DNA from 3 places in the Enterococcus faecalis genome. Region 2 is predicted to be linked to each of the others. Evidence: riboswitches for the same ligand, from Rfam matches in the RefSeq annotation. Region 2 holds a riboswitch; each other region holds the start of a gene.
The links. Region 2 has a riboswitch for magnesium ahead of mgtA (magnesium-translocating P-type ATPase). Riboswitches for the same ligand answer to the same signal wherever they lie in the genome.
Positions count from the first base shown of each region.

Region 1 (8,505 bases), 240 kb from region 2:
TTCTAAAGTTATTTCTAACGTTTTATCATCTAGCGCCTTAACCCCAAGAGTATTCACATCTGCGCCTTCTAAAGCAATTTCCTTAGCATTTTTAATGACATCAAAAAATAAAGCTTGATGAATCGATCCTGATTTAGGGGAAGCAACTTGTTGCCATGCATAAACAAAGTCGTTTGCTGTTACTGGATCATCATTCGACCATTTGGCATCTTCTCTAATCTTAAATGTATAAACGGTTTCATCTTCAGAAATCGCTGGTTCTTCGGCAGCGACCCCCAACTCTAATTCATCTTCTTTACCTAAAACATAGAGTCCTTCATAAACTTGATTTATGACTAAAGTCGAGGTCGTATCCCCCGCTGTGTGTGGTTCCATTGTCGAAATAGCCGCTTCAGAACTAATTGCAATTTTTTGTTCCGCTGCTTTGTTACTATCAGCCGAGTTTCCCGTTCCCGCCTGACAAGCCGTTAAAGCTAAAAGCAAACCGACGCATCCTAACATTTTTAATTTCTTCATACCGATCCCTCCATTTTACAAACTATAACCTTCAAAGTTACCAGAATTTTCTGATAAAATATAGAAAAAGAAGCATATCTGATAAGAGTCTCAAAAAACTTACAGATTATAGAAATACTTGAGAAATTTAAAGTAGCTGAAACAATAGTAAAAGCATTAAAAATTAAGTATACTATTGCTATATCTTTAAACGATGCGTTTCTATAGGTTGTAAGCGCTGATTGTTCTTATTTGGTCATTTGTGACTACCAATCACGTAATGACTTGGAACTTTTTTCTATTAGTATAAGGATACCTTATTTTCCCTAAAATAGTTTTGTAACATCTTACAATAAATACACTTAATTTTTAGATAATTCATACAAAAGGAGGCCTTGCTAATGATGACGGTCACTGATCTACTCCATGCAGAAGAACTACCTGGTTTAACCTTATTGACGCACGAGACCAATTTAGATGCGCCAATTCTACAAGCAAATATTTTAGAAAATCCTGATGCTTTTGACTGGTTAACGCCAGGAGAAATTTTATTAACTACCGGCTATATTTTCAAAGATCAGCCTTGCTTGCAAAAACGTCTTATTCAAGAACTAGCAAATATGAACTGCGCTGCTCTAGGCTTTAAAGTCCAACGTTATTTCAATGAAGTTCCACAAGAGATGATCCAATTAGCGAATGACGTCGGATTACCAATTCTCTCAATCCCTTATAATTACAACTTTTCTCAAATTATTTCATTGGTCAATCGCCGAGTCAATCAACCTGACGAAACGATTAGCCAACATTCTGTTCATATGCATAATAAATTTTATACAATTATCAAAGCTGGCGGAAAAAGTACCCAATTACTGGAAGTATTAAGTGCCGCGATTCAAGCGCCTGTAATGCTTTTAGACGAGCGTTTTCAGATTATGAATCATTTTGATTTACCTGATGCGCCAACAAGAATCACCAGTATTTTAAACAACGCGACTCTCAAAAAACAGTTTGAGACAGCTTTAAAAGCCCAGAACAATGAGCTCCTATTATTTTATAAAGAACCATTGACTGTTGAATTTTCCTTAGCGAACCATCAGTTATCTTTGCGAATTTTACCCATCAAAAAGAAAAATCTCAGCTTATCTTACTTAGTGATTTGGCAAACTACCAAAAAATTACAGACGATTGATTTATTATCTGTAGAGGTCTGTGCTCACTACCTTTTACCACAACTTCAATTAGAATCTTCGGAAAATTTAACAACGAGGCAAAAGATCGGGGCGCTGTTTCAAGACCTTATCCAAGAAAAAAATACCAATCCTCAAGCTTGGCAAGAATTTAGTAATTATCTGCAATTAAATGAAAAAGATACATTTAGTCTCTTGCTTGTAGCCATTGAACAATTGGAACAACTGTTTAATCCGACTATTCAAATGAATAGCATTGGCCATCAATTGAATCATATTTTAGAAGGATATCGACAAAAAATTACTGCCTTTCCTACACAAACTGGCTTTATTTTATTACTAGAAAATCCAGCGCAAGAGGAAGCCACCTACCTTGCACAAACCACTCATCTTGCCAAGAATTTACTAGAGCAACTAATGAAACTGAATCCAAAATTATCATTTAAATTAGCGATTGGGCCAACTGTCAAAAAAATCACCAATCTGTGTGATTCTTATAAATTAGCACAAGAAACATTCCACTTAGCACAAGCAAGTCAAGAATTACAACAACGAACTATTTTGAATTATGACGACCTCTTTTTTTATCGTTTAATGATCGAAACCCTGACCAAACAAGCCAAACAAAAAATATATCAACGATTGATTGAACCATTAGAAAAAGAAGATCAAAAACATGAAAGTTCCCTACTAGAAACCATCAACACCTACTTTCAATCGAATAAAAATATTTCGTTGACTGCCACAAATATGTATGTACATCGTAATACAATTATTTACCGCTTAAAAAAAATAGAAGAGATTCTTCACTTAACTTTAGAATTTCCTGATAGTTCGCTACAACTAAGTTTGGCTGTTTATTTATATAAACAAAAATTACTATAAAAAGGCCACCACGAATAGTAAATCGTGGCGGCTTTTTTAACTGTTTCAATTTTGTTAGCGAATAATCATTACAGAAATCGGTGCATATCGAGCCATATAAGCTGCTTGGCTACCAAAAAAGCTTTTTAATTTGCTAGTTGACTTGGAGCCAATAATTAACAAATCTGGTTTATTCAAAGGAATAAGCTTATTAATAATTAATTCTCCTGGGTTCCCTTCATTGACAATTACACTTACTTTATCGATGCCATTCGCTAACGCTTCTTGTTGATATTTTTCCGTTTGTTTCTCTAATTTCGCCAACTGTTCTTGCCAATAATTTTTATCTAACGATTGGTAAACATTAATCTCTTTCTCTTCTAAAATCGAAACAATAACCAATTCAGCTTGTTCTTCTTTTGCTTTTTGGATAGCATAATGAAATGCTTTTAACGCATCTGGCGACTCTTCAACACCAACCATAATTTTTGAAAATTTCATTATTTAACCTCCTCTACTTGTTGCTCCATAGCTGCAAGCTGCTGTGCATATCGTTTATCGCCTTTATATAATTCCACAACCGTCCAAACTAACAAGAGGATGACGAGTGCTATGATGACATAGGCGATATTATCGGCTAACGTAATTTGACTCGCTGTCGGATTATCACCGAAAAATCCTTCAATTTGATCAGGTAAGCCTTTCATATTGAGGTAAATTAAGCCAATGACAGAAACCCAGCCTAACAATTTAATTAACCACGAGTTTTTAAAATGTTCACCCATTTCAACACGGCTATCTGTAAACATCAGTAAAGGCAACATCGAAAATGGCAAAGCAAATGCTAGAAAAACTTGTGAATTGTTCATTAAATTATTAATCGCAATATGCTCCTCCACTGTACTTTTTCCGCTGGTCATTAAAACACAAATTAAGACAGGAATAACAGATAACAAACGTGTGACCATCCGACGTAACCAAATTGGTACGCGCATATGAATAAACCCTTCCATAATAATTTGACCAGTTAAGGTTCCTGTAATTGTTGAATTTTGTCCTGATGCCAATAAGGCTACCGCAAATAAAATTGATAAAATTCCAGAACCTGCAATATGCGCTAAAATAGAATTACTCATAACCGCTGGATTTGATAAAGCATCAAACAAACCAAAGAATGAAGGATCTTTGACACTGCCGGATTTAAAAACGGCCACACCCATAATCAATAACAAAGAGTTAACAAAAAATGCCATCGTTAATTGAATATTAGAATCCCAAGTTGAAAAGCGTAAAGCGCGTTGAATATCGGTTTTATCTTTACGATCAATTTTACGACTTTGGACAACAGAAGAATGTAAATACAAATTATGAGGCATCACTGTTGCACCAATAATCCCCAATGCACCTGTCAGTGGCGTTTGCCCATTCACCGCATGTGATGTAGAAAAAGCTTCTGCGCTAGGAACCAGCCCTTTAATTACATCTCCCCATACTGGATTTGACAATGCCACTTGATAAGCAAAAATCACAAAAATAACAACAATTAAAGCAACAACAATAGCTTCAATTTTTCTAAAACCAATTTTTGTCAATAACAACAAAAGTAAAACATCAAATACCGTAATGAAGACAGCCAGACCTAAAGGAATATGAAATAATAAATATAAGGCAATTGCGCCCCCGATAACTTCAGCGATATCTGTAGCCATAATTGCTAACTCTGTTAAAATCCATAATACAATACCTAACGTCTTACTAGTTCTAGCACGAATCGCTTGTGCTAAATCCATCTGTGAAACAATGCCTAATTTAGCAGCCATATATTGGAGCAACATTGCAATCAAACTGGAAATTAAAATAATCGACATCAATAAATATTGAAAATTTTGTCCCCCAGTAATTGAAGTAGACCAGTTTCCTGGATCCATATACCCCACTGCTACCAATGCTCCTGGACCTGAGTAAGCAAATAACGTTTTCCAAAAACTCATATTTTTAGGCACGTCGATGGTGCCATTAATTTCTTCAAGCGAAGGACCATTTGCATATTCAATCAAATGATGTCTTTGCTTTGGTTCATGTTCTTCTGAATTTTTCAATTCAATTCCTTCTTTCGTTTTGCAATAATTTTAAAAGGCCCTTCCCGTTAGAAGGTTAACCTCTAGTATATTTTAGGTACACCTAAAATATACTGCTAAAAATAACAAAATGCAAGACTTGAAAGAAAATTTTGACAGTGTAAAAATAGATTGTCGTAAATGTGCGATCTTAAAGTTTGAAGAAATCAGGGTAGCTGGTAGTTGATTATCTTAAGAAGTAGAAAATAAGGGACCTAAGTCATTTCGGCTTAGGTCCCTTATTTTATTTTTATTCGGTTATTCTATTAAGAATGGATGCTACAATTTCTGTCGTGTCAGCTGAATGATTTCTAAAAATCTCGGTAAACTTAATCTGACGAAAACCTTCAAGTACTTCGGGCAACTTATTTTTCCCCCATTCAAAAGTTCCATCATTTCTTTTCAATAATCTTTGTAAAATTTCTTCTTTCTCGACCGCTAACAAAAAATGATAAACGTCAATGCCTGCTCGTCTCAGATATCCAATCAGCTCTTCTTCATATTCATTTTTATAAAGGGTCATTGTAACAATAATCGGCCGTCCAGACTCTTTGGACATTCGTTTTAATAAATGAGCATTCCAGCAACGCCATTCCTGATACTCCTGAAAATCATTTTCTTTCATTTCTTCGGGAACTAGCTCCATCAATGCACTACCAATAATTTCTGGATCATAAATGATTGCGTTGGGAAGTTTTTGTTGTAACTCATGTGCAATGGTCGTTTTTCCGGATCCAAACGCACCGTTTAACCAAATAATTATCATAATTTCCTTTCTTCTGAACAAATTTCTTTGTTGTTTAATTTAGGTGCTAGATTACTTTTAATTTTTTTAGCCATTCACTTATAGTTACTACTTACATCTTTAACAGTAAACGAGACAAACTAAAAATACAACATCCTACGCTATTAACCTCGGGTTATATAACATACTCATCTGATAATTTCTCCCTAAAAAAACAGAATGTGGGCAATCTTTTTAAGAATAATTGAATAGAATAACAACAAACAGTAATTCAGGTATAACCAGCTAGAAATTGTTTTATTTTTAGTCACGAGTATGATAAGCATGTAAATCAAATAGAATCATATTAGGTGAGGTTACTCTGAAGAACACAGGTTATCGCTCGGAAATGTCGAGAGACAGTAACGAGTAAAGCAGGGATTGTCGAATTAAGGCTTTCCTAAGATAACTAGAATTTTTTTCTTACGTCTCAGAAAGCCAAAGCTCAATTATTGTGATTACCCTATAATCTTCTTCTTTTATTCGGCGACCTCTTTAATATGATTAATTGGAGGTTTTTAAATTGAAAGCTGTCACTGCATCATCTAAGAAAAATACCCTACTTGCTAAAAGTATCGGGAATCTTACCTTGCTCATCATTTTAGGCATTTTCATTTTTATCATCGTCTTCTCTTGGCTAAAAATGAATCGCCCTCTCCACACCCTTCCCTCAGAAGAATTCCTCGCAACACCAAGTAAAACAGATGATTTCTTATCTCCATCAAATCTTTTTTACTTTTCAATTCGAACCATGTTTCGAATGATTGTGGGGATGGCTTGGTCCTTCCTGTTTTCCTTTGTTTTTGGTATTTTAGCCGTAAAATATAAAACGGCACGAAGAGTCATTTTACCATTAGTTAATTTCCTTGAATCTGTTCCATTGCTAGGTTTTTTGACCTTTACAACTGCTTGGTTACTTGGTTTATTTCCAGGAAATGTGATGGGCGCAGAAGCGGTTGCTATTTTTGCCATCTTCACAGGTCAAGCTTGGAACATCATGTTGACTCTTTATCAAATAATGGAAGTTATTCCTTCAGATCTAGTCAATGTGACCGATCAGTTCAAGTACAATGCTTGGGAAAAATTTTGGCGGCTTGAATTTGTTTACTCAATTCCTGGCTTACTTTGGAACGTTATTATTTCTCAAACTGCGGCTTGGTTTGCCTTGGTGGCCAGCGAGCAAGCTTCTGTTGCCTTTCCTAAAGAAACCAACCTTTATTTACCAGGAATTGGTTCTTATATCCAAGTAGCATTAAATCGAGCCGACTTTAAATCCTGTTTATGGGCTGTTTTTGCCTTATTAATCAATGTGGTGATTTTAAACTTTTTAGTTTTTCAACCTTTAGTTCGAGCCACTTATTATTTTAAATATGAAACAGATGTCGAAAGTACGACGCCACCTAAATCCATCATTTATCATTTATTAAAAAAAGCAACTTTAACGAAATACTTTTCAAAAGCTTTTGTGAAATTCAGTCATTTTTGGATTTACGATTTACCAAAAGTTTGGTACTTTTTCAAGCTAGACTATCTCTATCGATTACTAGCAAAATTACGCCATTTCTTCAAAACATTATGGTATGTCAGCTTAACCATTATTGGGGTTTATTGTTCTATTAAGCTCTATCATTTCTTGCCCCATCAAGATTTCAGCATGATTCCTAGATTAACCCTTTATACTACACTACGGGTTACCTTGGCCATGGTCGTTGCTGGCATTATCTTTACTCCCTTAGCAATCTGGGTTGCGAATGATAATCGGCGCTTAAGTATCGTTCAACCGATTGGACAAATTTTAGGCTCCATTCCGTCAAATGTTTATACTCCATTCATTGTGTTGATTATTAGTATGGGCTTCAACAAATTAGAATGGTGGATTTTACCACTCATCATGGTTGGTTGCCAATGGTATTTTTTCTTTAATGTAATTGCTGGCTACTTAGCCATCCCTGATGATATTCGTGACGTAACCAAACTTTTTAAATTATCTAAATGGCAATGGTGGACAAAATTTTTGATCCCTTCTATTTTACCTTACCTCATTACAGCAATTATTAACGCTGCTGGTGCTGCTTGGAACGCTGATATCGCAGCAGAAAGCATTCAATGGGGCAAAAAATCAATAGATGTTACTGGCCTAGGACAATATATTGCGGCAAACGATGGCGTAAAAGATAAATCTGCCTTAGGAACCTTAGCGATGTGTTTCGTTGTTGGTTTATGTATCGCCTTTGTTTGGCAACCTTTATATCGAGCAGCAAAACAAAAATTTCACTATTAATAGCTGGACGACTCAACTCGACTAAATTTTTAAGATAAACTAGAGAGGAGAACGATAGGTGATTTCCCTTGACCTATCTAATAAGACGATGGAAAATAAAGAATTATTAAGCATAAAATCAGTATATAAAGAATTTGAAATTGAAGGACATTCAGAACATTTAAAAGTCCTTGAAAATATTGATTTAACAGTTAAAACGAATGAATTTTTAAGTATTATCGGACAATCAGGAACAGGAAAATCAACGTTGCTCAGAAGTATTGCTGGACTTCTTCGTACAACTAGAGGTGAAATTACTTTTGAAGATAAAATCATTAATGAGCCTGATGCCAATATCGGCATGGTTTTTCAACATTTTGCCCTTTTTCCTTGGTTGACAGTTGAAAAAAATATCAGCTTTGGCTTAGAAAACCGTAAAGAAATTTCTCGCGAACAAATAAATAAAAGAGTCAGTAATCTCATTGAAATGATTGGTTTAACTGGTTTTGAAAAAGCTTATCCCAGAGAGTTATCTGGTGGAATGAAACAGCGTGTAGGCTTTGCTCGTGCTTTAGCCATCGAACCTAGCTTATTGCTCTTAGACGAACCTTTTTCAGCTTTAGATATCATTACAGCCAGCCAATTATCTAACGATTTATTAGAAATTTGGCTAAACAATCAAATTGCGACTAAATTAATTGTGATGATCACGCATGATGTTCAACAAGCAGTTCAACTTTCTGATCGGGTTGTATTAATGGATGCAAATCCTGGTCGTATTGCCAAAATTTACTCAAT
Region 1 covers NZ_CP118962.1:901,572-910,076, reverse strand. The annotation lists gene PYW42_RS04530 (peptide ABC transporter substrate-binding protein) at 1-516, opposite strand, end outside; gene PYW42_RS04525 (PucR family transcriptional regulator) at 897-2,567, shown strand; gene PYW42_RS04520 (universal stress protein) at 2,622-3,047, opposite strand; gene PYW42_RS04515 (Nramp family divalent metal transporter) at 3,047-4,645, opposite strand; gene PYW42_RS04510 (P-loop nucleotide/nucleoside kinase family protein) at 4,914-5,429, opposite strand; M-box (ykoK) riboswitch at 5,744-5,911, shown strand; gene PYW42_RS04505 (ABC transporter permease subunit) at 5,956-7,728, shown strand; gene PYW42_RS04500 (ABC transporter ATP-binding protein) at 7,817-8,505, shown strand, end outside.
Region 1: it holds a riboswitch for magnesium, as region 2 does, so the genes downstream of both, PYW42_RS04505 (ABC transporter permease subunit) here and mgtA (magnesium-translocating P-type ATPase) in region 2, are expected to answer to the same signal.

Region 2 (8,505 bases):
CTTAACATCTAAGTGCTAACTACATATACTAATATAACAAGTCCTTACCTTTTTGTCAAGGGAAATACGCAACTTTTTAGCACTCTTCATGAAAGAGTGCTAATCGCTGCAAACCACCTTCAAAAACCATCAATACCAACTTTTGTAATAAAAAAATCATCGAAATGCTTTGTCACACTTCGATGATTTTTTTATTTTTTTACTCTTTTTCACTTAACAAAAATGCTTCAAAAACATTATTCCCCACAAATAGCCCTTTTTTCGTTAAACGTAAGATATCTGCTTCTTCAATTAATAATTCTTCTTTGATTAAGCGTTGAATGACCTCTCCATAAATTGCTTCAATTGGTTCCTGAAATTTTTGTTGGAATTTTTGTTTAGAAATGCCTACTTTTTTACGTAAGCCTAAAAATAGCTCTTCTTCTATTTGATTTAGACGAGTTAATTCTTCAGTCTCCACAATTGGCAATTGATTTTCTCGCAAGGGTTTCAAATAATGTTGGATTGGACCGTGATTTTTGTAACGAGTTTGCCCAAGATAGCCGCTGGCACCTGCGCCAAATCCATAGTAGTGGTCATTATTCCAATAAGCCAGATTATGCTGGCTTTCTTTTCCTGTTAAAGCAAAATTACTGACTTCATATTGGTGACGTCCTTTTTTCTCCATTGCTTCAATCGTTTCGTCAAACATTTGTGCTTCGATTTCTTCTTCAGGCAGCTGTAACCGTCCTTGACGAACCCAGTTCATGAACATTGTTTTATTTTCAAGAATTAATGAATAAAGCGAATAGTGCGGCAAGTCCAATGCTAAGGCTCTTGTCAAAGTATCGCGAAAACTTTCCAATGTTTGTCCAGGTAAAGCATAGATTAAGTCAATACTGACATTGGTAAAATTTTCTTTCTCTAAAAATTTCATTGTTTCATAAACATCTGCGGCGGTGTGCTTGCGACCGATTTTTTTGAGCAAGCGATCATCAAATGTCTGAACGCCCATCGAAAGACGATTGACGCCATAGTTTTTCATGACTTGTAATTTTTCTTGGGTTAAATCACCAGGGTTTGCTTCCACCGTAAATTCATTTCGGTCATCAAACGTTAGCTGTTCGCGAACCCCTTTTAGTAGCACATCTAACTGTTTCGCTGATAATGAAGTTGGCGTGCCTCCGCCAATATAGATGGTTTTCATTTCTTGTTCTGGATACAATGCTTGCGTAAGTCGAATTTCTTTTAATAAACTCTGAATATATTCATCAACTGGTTGTCCTTCTAAAAAGACCTTGTTAAAATCGCAATAATAACAAATATGCTCACAAAATGGAATATGAATATAGGCCGACCGATCGAACATCGGCGTTGAAGTTGAAAGTTGGTTTGTTTTGGTCATTAGCTCGTTTTATCTCCTTATTACCAAAAAGCTCGTTCTTTTTGGAAAGTCTCTACTAGCCATACTAACTGTAAATGACAAATAAATCCATAAAAAAATTCGCACAGTCACTTAAAACAACAACGAGGAGCTGTCATAAAAACCGACACCTCCTCAACCTTGAAAGAAAAGTAAAAAAATTTTTCTATATATAATAGTACAAATCAGTTACAGTAATTGACCGTAACGTTTGACGTATAAAACTTTAATGAACGCAACCAGTGCTAAATAAGCAACAATTGTCGGGATTAAATACAAGAAATAGCTTGGTGATAAACCGACAAATCCTAGTTCTGCACCGAAAGCGGTAAAGGGTAAAACAGTTCCGAGAACAATCCCTGCTGTAGTGACTAACGTCATAATTCCAGAAGCACTACTTTGAAGGAAAGGCATTTTTTCTGTTCGTAGGAAATGCAAGACGAGCATTTGGGACCATAAGGACTCAATGAACCATCCTGCATGGAAAATACCGATAAAGAGCAATTGATCTGCTCCATTTAATTCAAAGAATGAGCCACCTAGGATAGCCGGACACACAATGAAATACATAAATAAATAGGTAACAATATCAAAAATAGAACTCGTTGGACCAAACCAACGCATAAAATTACCAATTGATTTTGGTTCCCATTTTTTTGGTTTTTCTACGTATTCTTCATCTACTTTGTCCCAAGGAACTGACATACACGAAGTATCGTAAATTAGATTTAATAATAGCGATTGAATCGGAGCAATCGGTAAAAATGGTAAAAAGATACTTGCTGGGATCACGGAAAAAACATTGCCAAAATTAGAACTTGCTGTTAATTTGACGTACTTCATCGTGTTCGTAAACACGCGCCGTCCAGATAAAATTCCTTTTTCCAAAACCATTAAATCTTTTCTCAATAAAATTACATCCGCCGATTCTTTCGCCACATCGACAGCTGTATCAACAGAGATTCCTACATCAGCAGCACGCATTGCTCCAGCATCATTTATTCCATCACCTAAAAAGCCAACAGTTTGACCATTTTCAGTTAACGCATTTACAATACGAACTTTTTGGTCAGGCGTAATTTTGGCGAAAATATTATACGCTTGAACGGTTTTTCTTAATTCTTCTTGGTTTAATTGTTGAAGTTCATTTCCTGTAATAATTTTTTCGCCAGCCAGACCAACTTCTTTACAAACAGAATGTGTCACATACTGATTGTCCCCCGTTAATACTTTCACAGCTACATTATGTTGATGTAAGGCGTGAATAGCTGCCGCTGCTGTTTCTTTTGGCGGATCCAAGAAGGCAAGATAACCTTGTAAAATCAACTCTGATTCATCTTTAGTTGTATACTCCCATTCAGCCGTTTCGACTTTTTTATCGGCAATTGCTAGAACGCGCAAACCATCTCGATTTAAAGCTTCAACGTCTTTGGTAATTTTTTGACGCAGCGTCTCTGTTAAGGGCACAATTTCGCCATCTAAAAGTACCTGTGTGCAGACCAAGAGCATTTCTTCAACCGCACCTTTGGTAATTAAGCGTGTTTCTCGCGTTTTAAACTCTTTGATAATCACACTCATTCGACGTCGATTGAAATCGAAAGGAATTTCATCTACTTTATAAAAATCATCTGATTGTATATCACTTTCTTGTGTCGCCGCTTGAATAACGGCGTTATCCATTAAATTACGCAAACCTGTTTGAAAATAACTGTTTAGAAATGCTAAATCCAAGACTTTTTGATCTTCTTGGCACCCAATATTATAGTGGTATTCTAAAATTACTTTATCTTGTGTTAAGGTACCTGTTTTATCCGTACAAAGTACATCCATCCCGCCAAAATTTTGAATGGCATTGACATTTTTCATAATCGTGCCTTCTTTAGCCATTTCTCGAGAACCTTTGACTAAATTGGTTGTTACAATCATAGGTAACATTTCTGGTGTCAAGCCGACAGCTGTGGCAATCGCAAACATTAACGCTTCCACCCAATCGCCTTTTGTTAACCCATTAATTAGAAAAACAGTTGGCGTAATGACCAACATAAAGCGAATCAGCACCCACGTTGTTTTATTAATTCCTGTTTCAAAACTCGTCTGCTGCTGCTCTTCTCCGTTATCAGAAGCCATCCGTCCGAATAAAGTTTGATTACCAACTTTAATGACAATGCCCAAACCAGTGCCACTAATTACATTTGTTCCTAAAAACAAAAGATTGTCGTATTCTGTATCAATTTGATCACTATCTTTTTGATGAGTCGCGTGTTTTTCAATGGGAAAACTCTCTCCAGTCAAGGATGATTGGGAAACAAATAAGTCCTTAGATTGGATTAAACGTAAATCGGCTGGAATCATATCGCCAGCGGATAGTTGGACTAGGTCGCCACACACAACTTCCTCAATAGGAATTTCCATTTGCTTCTTGTCGCGAATGACTGTCGCTGTAACTTTAATCATATTTTGTAATTTTTCAACTGCATTGCTTGATTTGACTGATTGGACAAAACTCATCGTGCCGCTTAAGATGACCATCGCTAACATAATTAACACGCCAGTAACATCTTTTTCCTCTGGCGTAGCATAGACATATTCTGTAAAAAATGAAATCGTGGCTAGTGCTAATAACACCAAAGTAAACGGCGTGATATACGATTTTATAAAAAGTCGCAGCCGTGAAGCTTTTTTTTCATTCATAATTTTGTTGCGGCCATAACGTTCTTGTAATTCTTCAATATCTTGGTGTTTAATGCCATCCCAAGTTGAGCCGAAACGTTGTAAAACTTTTTCTGCTTCTGAGTGGGCAAACTTTTTGTAACTATAGTCATGGCCCAAGTGACGCATTTTCTTTTCCATTTTCTTTCACCTCATTTATCTGTTGTTGACTTGAATTGACGATCGGTTCATCTTCCATTTTCCTCACCCTTTCCACAAAAAAAGACACGCTGAAAACTCAACGTGTCAAAGAATAATCGTTCTTATCGTTGAGCTTTAGCACTATACAACGTAAAAAGCGATTGCTTTTAGCTACCTTAAGAAAAGCCTTCATTCGACAGTTCCTGTTCTACCCATTGGCGTCTCTCGACATTTTTGGGCAGTAGCCTATGTTTGTATAGGAGCCTCACCTAACAAATCTTATTTAATTACAACAGCAAGTATAATTCTTCCTTGAAAAAATAACGATATAGAAAAAGTTTTTAGCAGATAACTTTTTGTCCATTCAGTAACAAAAAGAAAAATAATCCGCTTATTTACTATGGTTTTCTGTTATGATTCGTATTTATTCATAGAATCATAACTGGTTAAATTAATCTAAAGACCGTCAGATAGCCTTGTCGAGAAGCTTTTCTTCTGCTATTTTTTGTATAGTTAAAGAAACGGCGGTGAGGAAAATGAAATTACAACAACTAGAATATTTTATGGCAGTTTCAAAGTATGCGAGTTTTACTTTAGCTTCTCAAAAGCTCCATACGAGTCAACCTTATTTAAGTACCCAGCTCAAGGAGTTGGAACGTGAATTAGGTGCTTCATTAATTTTAAGAGACAAGAAACATTGTCGGCTTTCTCCAGCAGGCGAAGTCGTCGCCAAGCGAACAGAAATGATTTTTGCACTCATTAAGGAAGCGCAAGAAGAGATTAATGAATTAGTGACCCAAGGATCGACAACGACCATTCGGATTGGAACAAACTTAATTGATATAGATAAAGCATTTGGAGAAGTCTTGTTGTTATTTAATCAATCCTATCCGTATGTAAGTATTGATTTTAAGTATTATTACGATCTTGAAACAGCCTTGGAAACAGATTTAATTGACATTGGGATTGGGATATTTTTGGATACCTCGATTCCATTAGAGAAAGAATTAATTTATACAGAAAGCTATCTCCTTTGTGTCAATAAAAATCATCCTTTAGCCCATGCCGATAGCGTAACGATTGACGAAATTCGTTCTTTACCTTTTGCTGCATATTCCGATCAAGTATATGAAAAAAAAGTGTTTAAACGTTGGGAACGTAAAATCAATTGGGAAAATCGGCAAATCGTCATCGAACTTCCTTCTCTTCATTTAGTCTTAGACATGGTCCAACGAGAAAAAGCCTGTAGCATCCTTCCCTATTCACTCACTGATGAACTAAACAGACGTAACTTAGTTGGTATTCCTCTGGAAGATAGTCCAGAACGAGCCATCTATTTAGTTCAGAATAATCATCACGGACATTGTGAAGCACACCGTTATTTATTTGAACAATTACGTTATTTATTCTAGGAATAGAAAAAGGAGGAATTCCCATGGAACTATTTCGTTTACATTATTTTTTAGAGTTATGCAAAGTGAAACAATTTACTAAAGCAGCCGAAAATTTAGCAATTTCTCAAGCTGCATTAAGTAAGCAAATAAAAATTCTTGAAGCAACGTTAGGCGCTGAACTTTTTAATCGCCAAGGCCAAACTACCACCTTAACGCCAGCTGGATTAATTTTAGAAAAATATTGTTGGCGCATCACCAATGAGTTGGTCTCAATTGAAGAAGAGCTAAAAGAAATTAATCATTCTTCCAACCATATTTATGTGGCCACTTATCTCTGTGATTTAGAATATAAATTGAATGACTTACTAATGACAACATTAACGGATCGTTCATCCAACTTACAAGTCCACACTATTATTACAGAAAATATTCTTCAATCCTTGGAAACAATGGATGCAGATTTTGGTATTTCCTTTGCTGACTTACCATTACCTGAACATATTGGTAAAATTGATTTATTTACAGCAAATTATCAATTCATTTTAAGAAACGATCATCCAGCTTTGGCAAAAGCCACGACGGAAGAAATTTTAAAAGAACTAACAATGTACCCCTTCGTCCGTTTAAATACCGAATTTTCCGAGCAAAACAAATTAACCAATTGGCTAGATACTACGTTTTCTAATTTTTCTCCAGAGAAAGTCATTCAAGTGGATACTCTTTCACTTATTACTCACTTGGTGTCTCATTCCGATAGTTTCGCTATTGTCCCCGAATACACAAATATTCAACTTTTAGACAATTCGATCCATACACTAACTTACCAAGAACTACCTAAACGAAACATGGCAGTTTATTATTTAAAAGAACGTTACATGAGTCGACAACTTCAACAACTTTTGGCTGAATGCCAAAAACAATTTCAATAGTAAAAACCAAGACTAGAGCTTGTCGGCAAGCGAGTTCCAGTCTTGGTTTTTATTTGTGTTTTCAGGTAGCGGCTTCTCTTCCTTTGACAAATCCTAAAGAAGTGATAGCCATCACTAACGAAGTGCCTCCTTGACTTAAAAACGGAAGCGGAATACCTTTTAACGGCAACAGTCCAATCACCGCACCGATATTCTCCACCGTTTGAAAGACCAGCGAAAAAATGAGGGCGACACAGATGTACATACAAAAACGCGAATTGCTCCGCAAGCCAGCTACTAAAACTTGATAAAACAAGTAAAAATAGAGAAAAACAACAGTGGCACTGCCCACAAAGCCCCAGGCTTCCCCGATAAAAGTAAAAACCATATCAGACTCACGAACAGGAACATACACTTCAATCCCATGCACACCCTTGCCAAATAAACCACCCGAACCAATTGCCAATAAACCTTGTACTTGTTGATAGGATATTTTATCGACATAATCATAGGGATGAATCCATGCTAAAATTCGATCCAATTGATATTGTTTAAAATGTAAAAAGAAGAGTACTTTGTGCCCCCACTCTGTAAAGACTAACAGAATCAAGACCACGCCTAACGTTGCTAAAGCGCTGAAAATAATGATTAAAATTTTGCGATCAATTCCTGAAATAACTAAAAGAGATAGAATAATCGTTACGAAAACAAGGGATGTTCCAAAATCTTTTTGTACCGCCATCAAGAAAAAAACAGGGACACTAACCGCAACGATTTTTTTTAGAAGTTGCTTGTCTGAACGCCATTTATCAGACCAGTCTTGTTGCTCATGTTGGACAATAATTTTTGCCAACATTAAAATAAACGCAATTTTCGCAATTTCTGATGGCTGAAATTTAATAAACCCTAAATCTAACCAGCGCTTTGTGCCCGTCAATAAATACATTCCTTTGTCATAGGAAAAATACAAAGCACTCATTAAGATTAATGAAAACCCATAGAAAAAAGGAGCTACTTTCCAAATAAATTTCTGTGACAGCCGACTAGCTAAAAACATGCCTGCATAGCCAACAAAAATAAAGAAAAGTTGTTTTAATGCTGGCACAGTTCCATCTTTTCCTTCATTAACGGCAATCCAATATTGCACACCAGAAGATAAAAGTGTGAGTAAAAAAATGGGCAATAATAAATCATAATTAAGATGTAAGTTGAATTTTTTTGTATTGACCATTTAACTGCCGCCTTTCGTTTGCAATAATTTTAATGACGATTCCTAATGCCACTGAAAAGATTAAATAACTTGTCCCACCGTAACTAACAAACGGTAAAGGAATTCCCGTCATTGGAATCAAACCCAAAACGCCACCAATGTTAATCGCCGTTTGAGCTAAAATCAAGGTCCCGACCCCTAACAAAAACAAGCCGTAACAATGATTCTTTATTACACAACTACTCCGCAAAATCGAGGCCGCTAAAAATAACAAAAGAAATAGTAATAGTAAGCCGCCAATCAAACCAAGTTCTTCCACAATCACCGCAAAAATAAAATCGGTTTGACCTTCTGGCAAGCCACCTTTTTTTACCATACCATTGGCTAATCCAGTGCCCCAAAACCCACCGTTATACATTGCTAAATAGGCCATTGAAGGCTGAAATCCGCGATCATGAAAAGATAAAAACGGATTTTTCAAAACAACTAAGCGGTCATACACATGCGCAAAAAAATGTGGTAAGTAGCGGTGATCGCCTAGAAAAATAATTATTTTAGAAAGAAGCGCCGCGCTAGCAACGACAATCCCCGCAGCAATTACACTAAATTTTGCATGAATACTTGCTGAGAAAATCAAGACACTGCCAATAACTAAAATGAGAATAGCCCCGCCAACTTTGGGTTGAATCAAAACTAAAAATGCAACGACCAAAACAAACAGCCATTGTTTCCTTAACTGCT
Region 2 covers NZ_CP118962.1:1,139,680-1,148,184, reverse strand. The annotation lists gene hemW (radical SAM family heme chaperone HemW) at 200-1,348, opposite strand; gene mgtA (magnesium-translocating P-type ATPase) at 1,592-4,252, opposite strand; M-box (ykoK) riboswitch at 4,366-4,536, opposite strand; gene PYW42_RS05695 (LysR family transcriptional regulator) at 4,789-5,664, shown strand; gene PYW42_RS05690 (LysR family transcriptional regulator) at 5,688-6,575, shown strand; gene rodA2 (peptidoglycan glycosyltransferase RodA2) at 6,637-7,785, opposite strand; gene ftsW2 (peptidoglycan glycosyltransferase FtsW2) at 7,751-8,505, opposite strand, start outside.

Region 3 (4,748 bases), 1.2 Mb from region 2:
ATACTATGTCTTTGCAATGATAGAAAGAATTTTAAATCACACTTAATGTGACTGAGTTTACTACATAATTCGATAATGCGCGTGGGACAAAAATCACTTTGGATTTTTGCTCCACGCTCAAAAACTGATAAACGGCGGGAACAGAAGCAACACTACGCGTTGCTCCGATCTCAACAACTTCTAAGGTGTTTCTCGACATGCGTCTCGTCACAGTACAGCCTTCAAAAGAGCTACAGCTCTAAGAGTTGCGATGTTTCACTGTGAAGCATGAACAGATGAAATCATCGTACCTACTTGGTTCTCGGAGTTAAACGCTTCTGGCCCGACCTCCTTTTCCCCTATCTTCCTCTTCACACAAAAAAACGAATGCAAAGATGCATTCGTTTTTGACTAACCGCCACCTAATAAAAAGTCTAGGACATTCATGCCGCCGCTTGTTTGGCTGCGGTAAAGTTCGGTGTAGCCGCATTGGGTACAGCTAATTGTAATAAATTTTTTATTTTGAACATCAAAAATTTTCGCAAAGTTCCCACCTGTTGCTTGAAATTGGTCCGACACATAGTGCATGTTGCCACATTTCTCACAAACATATTGTTGCTTTTCCATTCCCCTCACTCCTTCTCAATAAAACAAGTATAGCAAACGCCTGCTTCATTTTCCTCCATCCTAAGATGGATTTTTTCACTAGTTGACCAAGCCTTTTCCTTTCCGCTACAATAAGTATAACGAATCGGAGGAAAAAATATGTCGACAAAAAGCCAAGTCCTAACTTTATTGATGAAACAAACGCCCGCATTCCTTTCGGGCGAAGAGATGGCACAACGTCTGTCCTTATCTCGCACAGCTATTTGGAAAGCAATTAATGAATTGAAAAAAGATGGCTATCAAATTACTAGCGTGCAAAATAAGGGGTATCGCCTTGAAAAATCAGATGTCCTTTCTGCAGAAGGCATTCAGTTGGCATTATGGCCACAAACGCCGCCTTTAACAATTACCGTCCTAGAAACATCTGAATCTACCATGACCGATGCTAAGCGGGCGATTTTAGACCAGACGCCCGACAATACATTGATTGTTGCTGACATGCAAGAAATGCCGCGGGGCAGGTTCGGCCGACCATTTTTCGCTACGCCAGGTAAAGGGATTTACATGAGCATGGTGCTTCAACCGAACCAAAATTTTGAAGAAATCGCCCAATATACTGTGATTATGGCCGTAGCGGTCGCTCGAGCAATGGATGCTCTGGCAGGCGTTCACACAGAAATTAAATGGGTCAATGATCTTTATTTAAATGGCAAAAAAGTTTGCGGGATTTTGTCGGAAGCCATGAGCAATGTGGAAACAGGGCAGATTTCTAATGTTATCATCGGCATGGGGATTAATTTTTCAATTACAGAAACCGAATTTCCTGAGGACATTCGGCAGAAAGTGACTTCTCTTTTCCCAGATGGTGAACCGACGGCGACGCGAAATGAATTAGTCGCCAACATTTGGAATCATTTTTATCAAATTTTAGACAAACGTTCAACGAAAGACTTTTTAGAAGAATACCGACAACGCTCCTTTGTGATTGGCAAAGACGTCGCTTTTACCCAAAACGGGCAAGACTTCCGCGGCGTTGCGACAACCATTAGTGGAAATGGAGAATTGATTGTTCAGTTGCCTGATGGCACGGCCAAAACGTTGTCTTCTGGGGAAATTAGTTTGGACCAGATTGGTGAATGGCGTCGAGGATAAGTGGGGAAGTTTAGAAAAAAGCAAGTGGGACATCAGTCGTTTTGACTGATGTCCCACTTTCTACTTCTGAAGATAATCAGCTGAACAAAAGCAGCCCCTTCGGAAATAAGCCGAAATTGACTTTCTCACACAAGTGTTCGGCATATCTTAATCCTTCCAAGTGTTAAGAATCACGAAGAACGTAGTGATTCGATGATGAACAGAACCTACTTAGTTCTTGGCGCTAAGCACTTTTGTCTCAGCCGCATTATCTTGATACCTGATTATTGAACATTAACATCTATCGCTTGATAAAATGAATTAATCGTGTCATTGATATCCCAAACGGCATAAATAACATGGTATCCTTTCCTATCAGCGGGAATCTTTATTCTGTGTGTTTCTGTATCATTGACCATAAATCCTTGACCAGGAGGTAAATCTTGACCGATTGGTTGCCCTACTATGCCAATCAGTTCCATTTCGTCCATCGTTAATGGTGCATTAGGATTCCATCCAGGTTTCGTCATATAGTATCTAAAACGATTGGTCTTATGTTTTGCCGTCATCACCCATTTAAAATTATTCTCTCCTGTTGTTATATTACTTTTTACCCAACGAGTGGCTGTTTGTTCATCTAGTTTGGAATAGCTTGCTAATCCAGCTGAAGGCAACCTTCCATTTAATTGACCCGTGTCTAATAATTTAGTTGGCGCTTCAATTCCTTGGGGTGTCGTGATAATTTCTGGCTGTGAGCTGTCTTGACCAGGTCCCCATCCAAATCCGTTTGCTTCCGCATTTTTGACTCGACTGACTGGGCTATCAACATAGCCATGTGCATAACTCTGCTGTGCATCTCCTAAAGCAAAAACACTGATCATCGTTGCGCCCACTGCAATTATGAATAACATCATTTTTTTCATGTATATCGCTCCCTTATAAGCAAAACCCTTCAAAAAACATGTAATCTTAATCAACTGAAACGTAAAATCTCCACAACATCATTTTTACTTTTTCGATAGCGACCATCAACTTTGTGCACAATTATTGTCGACATATTTATTTTAAATGAAGTAGCAATTCAATAGCAACTGTCCGCCTTTTTTACTGAGAAAAACTTATAGCACTCTTATAAAAAATGTTTGTTTTTTAATTTATCATTATTGAACACCAACTATTTATAGCGGTTAACCGAGAACAGCCTTGTACACTTTTTTTTAGAATGCTCAAGTACTGTTTTTTTAACTGCTTCACTTCCCCACACCTTTAAATTTATTTAAAAAACAATAAATTTTCTTAAACTTCATTGTGAGAACCGCTACATAAATTCTATACTTCTAGCGTTAGATAAAATAACCTTGTTAGGTGAGGCTCCTATCCAAACATAGGCTATTGCGCAGAAATGTCGAAAGACACCAATGTGTAAAACAGGAATGGTCGAATTAAGGCTCTTCTAAAAATAGCTAAGAGAAATCTTTACGTTGGATAGTGCTAAAGCTCAGACGATGAGAACCGATTGGCTTGCTGTGTCCTGTTTAGTCGCAAGCGCTTATTTACGATCGATGCTGGCTTAGTCTACTCTTTCAAGGGAAAAAGAAAGGGATTCTCATGCAAACATCGAATAAAAAATTTCCACTTTATGCCCTAACAACGCTTGTTTTTACTTTCCTCACTTTGTTAGTGGCGGCTAGTCCAAATTGGTTTCAACAAATGGACGAAGCTATCTATCACATCAAATGGCAATTAAATGCCCCACTTTTAACAGCGGTCAATCTGTTAGCAAAAACAGCCACAATTGGACCAATGCTGCTATTCTTCTTATTATTGATGGTATACCTTTTACGCAAAAAAGAAAAAATCCTAGCCTTTTGGGCTGTCAGTAACCTATTAGCTGTCGGCTTCTTAGGGAGCGTTTTTAAACATGTGGTGGGTCGGGCTCGACCAAACCTAGGCGCTTTAGCTGACCGGAGCTCTGCTAGCTTTCCCAGCGGACATTCATTATTAGCAATGGCGCTAGTCTGTACGATTTTGATCATTTTGGCCTATCTTCATGTTGAAAAAACCAAAGGCATCAAAATTTTCTTACTCACTTATTTAGTTTTGATTGTGTTAGGTCGTTTAATCTTACGCGTTCATTATCCTAGTGATGTCATCGCTGGGATGCTCCTAAGTTATAGCTGGATCAACTTTTCATTTCAAATTGTTCAACGTTATTTGCCGGCACCTGAACCAGAGGAAGCAGAAGTACCGACACAACGCCGGCGCCGCCATTCTCGTAAAAGAAAAAGCTTATTCGTGGTCTTCAGTTTAACCCTTTTATTTTTAGGCACACTTTCTGTTTCGGCTTACGGCGTCAGCATGTATCGCAATTTGCAAAAAACGGCGAACACCATGTATAAACCAAGAAAATCTTCCACGAAGAGTCCCGATTTAGCCAAAGGTGAGCCGGTTAGTTTCTTAATTATGGGAATTGCGAATGACTCAAAACGCAAAACCGATTACCGCTCCAACGCCTTGATGGTGGTTACAGTGAATAATCAATTACAAAAAACTACCATCACCAGCATCCCACGTGACTACTATGTGGAAATGGCTGGCACCAATGGCGAATACAATAAAATCAATGCGGCCCACGTTTTCGGTGGTGCCGATATGCAAATTAAAACGGTTGAAAATGTCTTGCACATCCCAATCAATCATTACTTTTCAATTGATATGGATGCTATGAAGGACCTTGGCGATGCGGTGGGCGGCGTCACTGTTGACAATGCCTTTGCTTTTGACGCTGAAGGGATTCATTATCCGAAAGGCAAACAGCATTTAGGGGGCTGGGAAGCTTTACAATACGCGCGCATGCGTTACGAAGACCCTGAAGGCGACTATGGTCGTCAACGCCGCCAACGAGAAGTTTTAATCGAATTAACCAACAAGCTACTTTCTTTTAACAGCTTGCTAAAATATCAAGAAATTCTGGACGTAATCGGCGAGCATGGCGAAACCGACTTGTCCTTTGACCAAATGATGGCGATGCT
Region 3 covers NZ_CP118962.1:2,771,492-2,776,239, forward strand. The annotation lists gene PYW42_RS13670 (hypothetical protein) at 32-211, opposite strand; gene PYW42_RS13675 (zinc ribbon domain-containing protein) at 391-606, opposite strand; gene PYW42_RS13680 (biotin--[acetyl-CoA-carboxylase] ligase) at 745-1,737, shown strand; gene PYW42_RS13685 (lytic polysaccharide monooxygenase) at 2,001-2,639, opposite strand; M-box (ykoK) riboswitch at 3,067-3,233, shown strand; gene PYW42_RS13690 (phosphatase PAP2/LCP family protein) at 3,325-4,748, shown strand, end outside.
Region 3: it holds a riboswitch for magnesium, as region 2 does, so the genes downstream of both, PYW42_RS13690 (phosphatase PAP2/LCP family protein) here and mgtA (magnesium-translocating P-type ATPase) in region 2, are expected to answer to the same signal.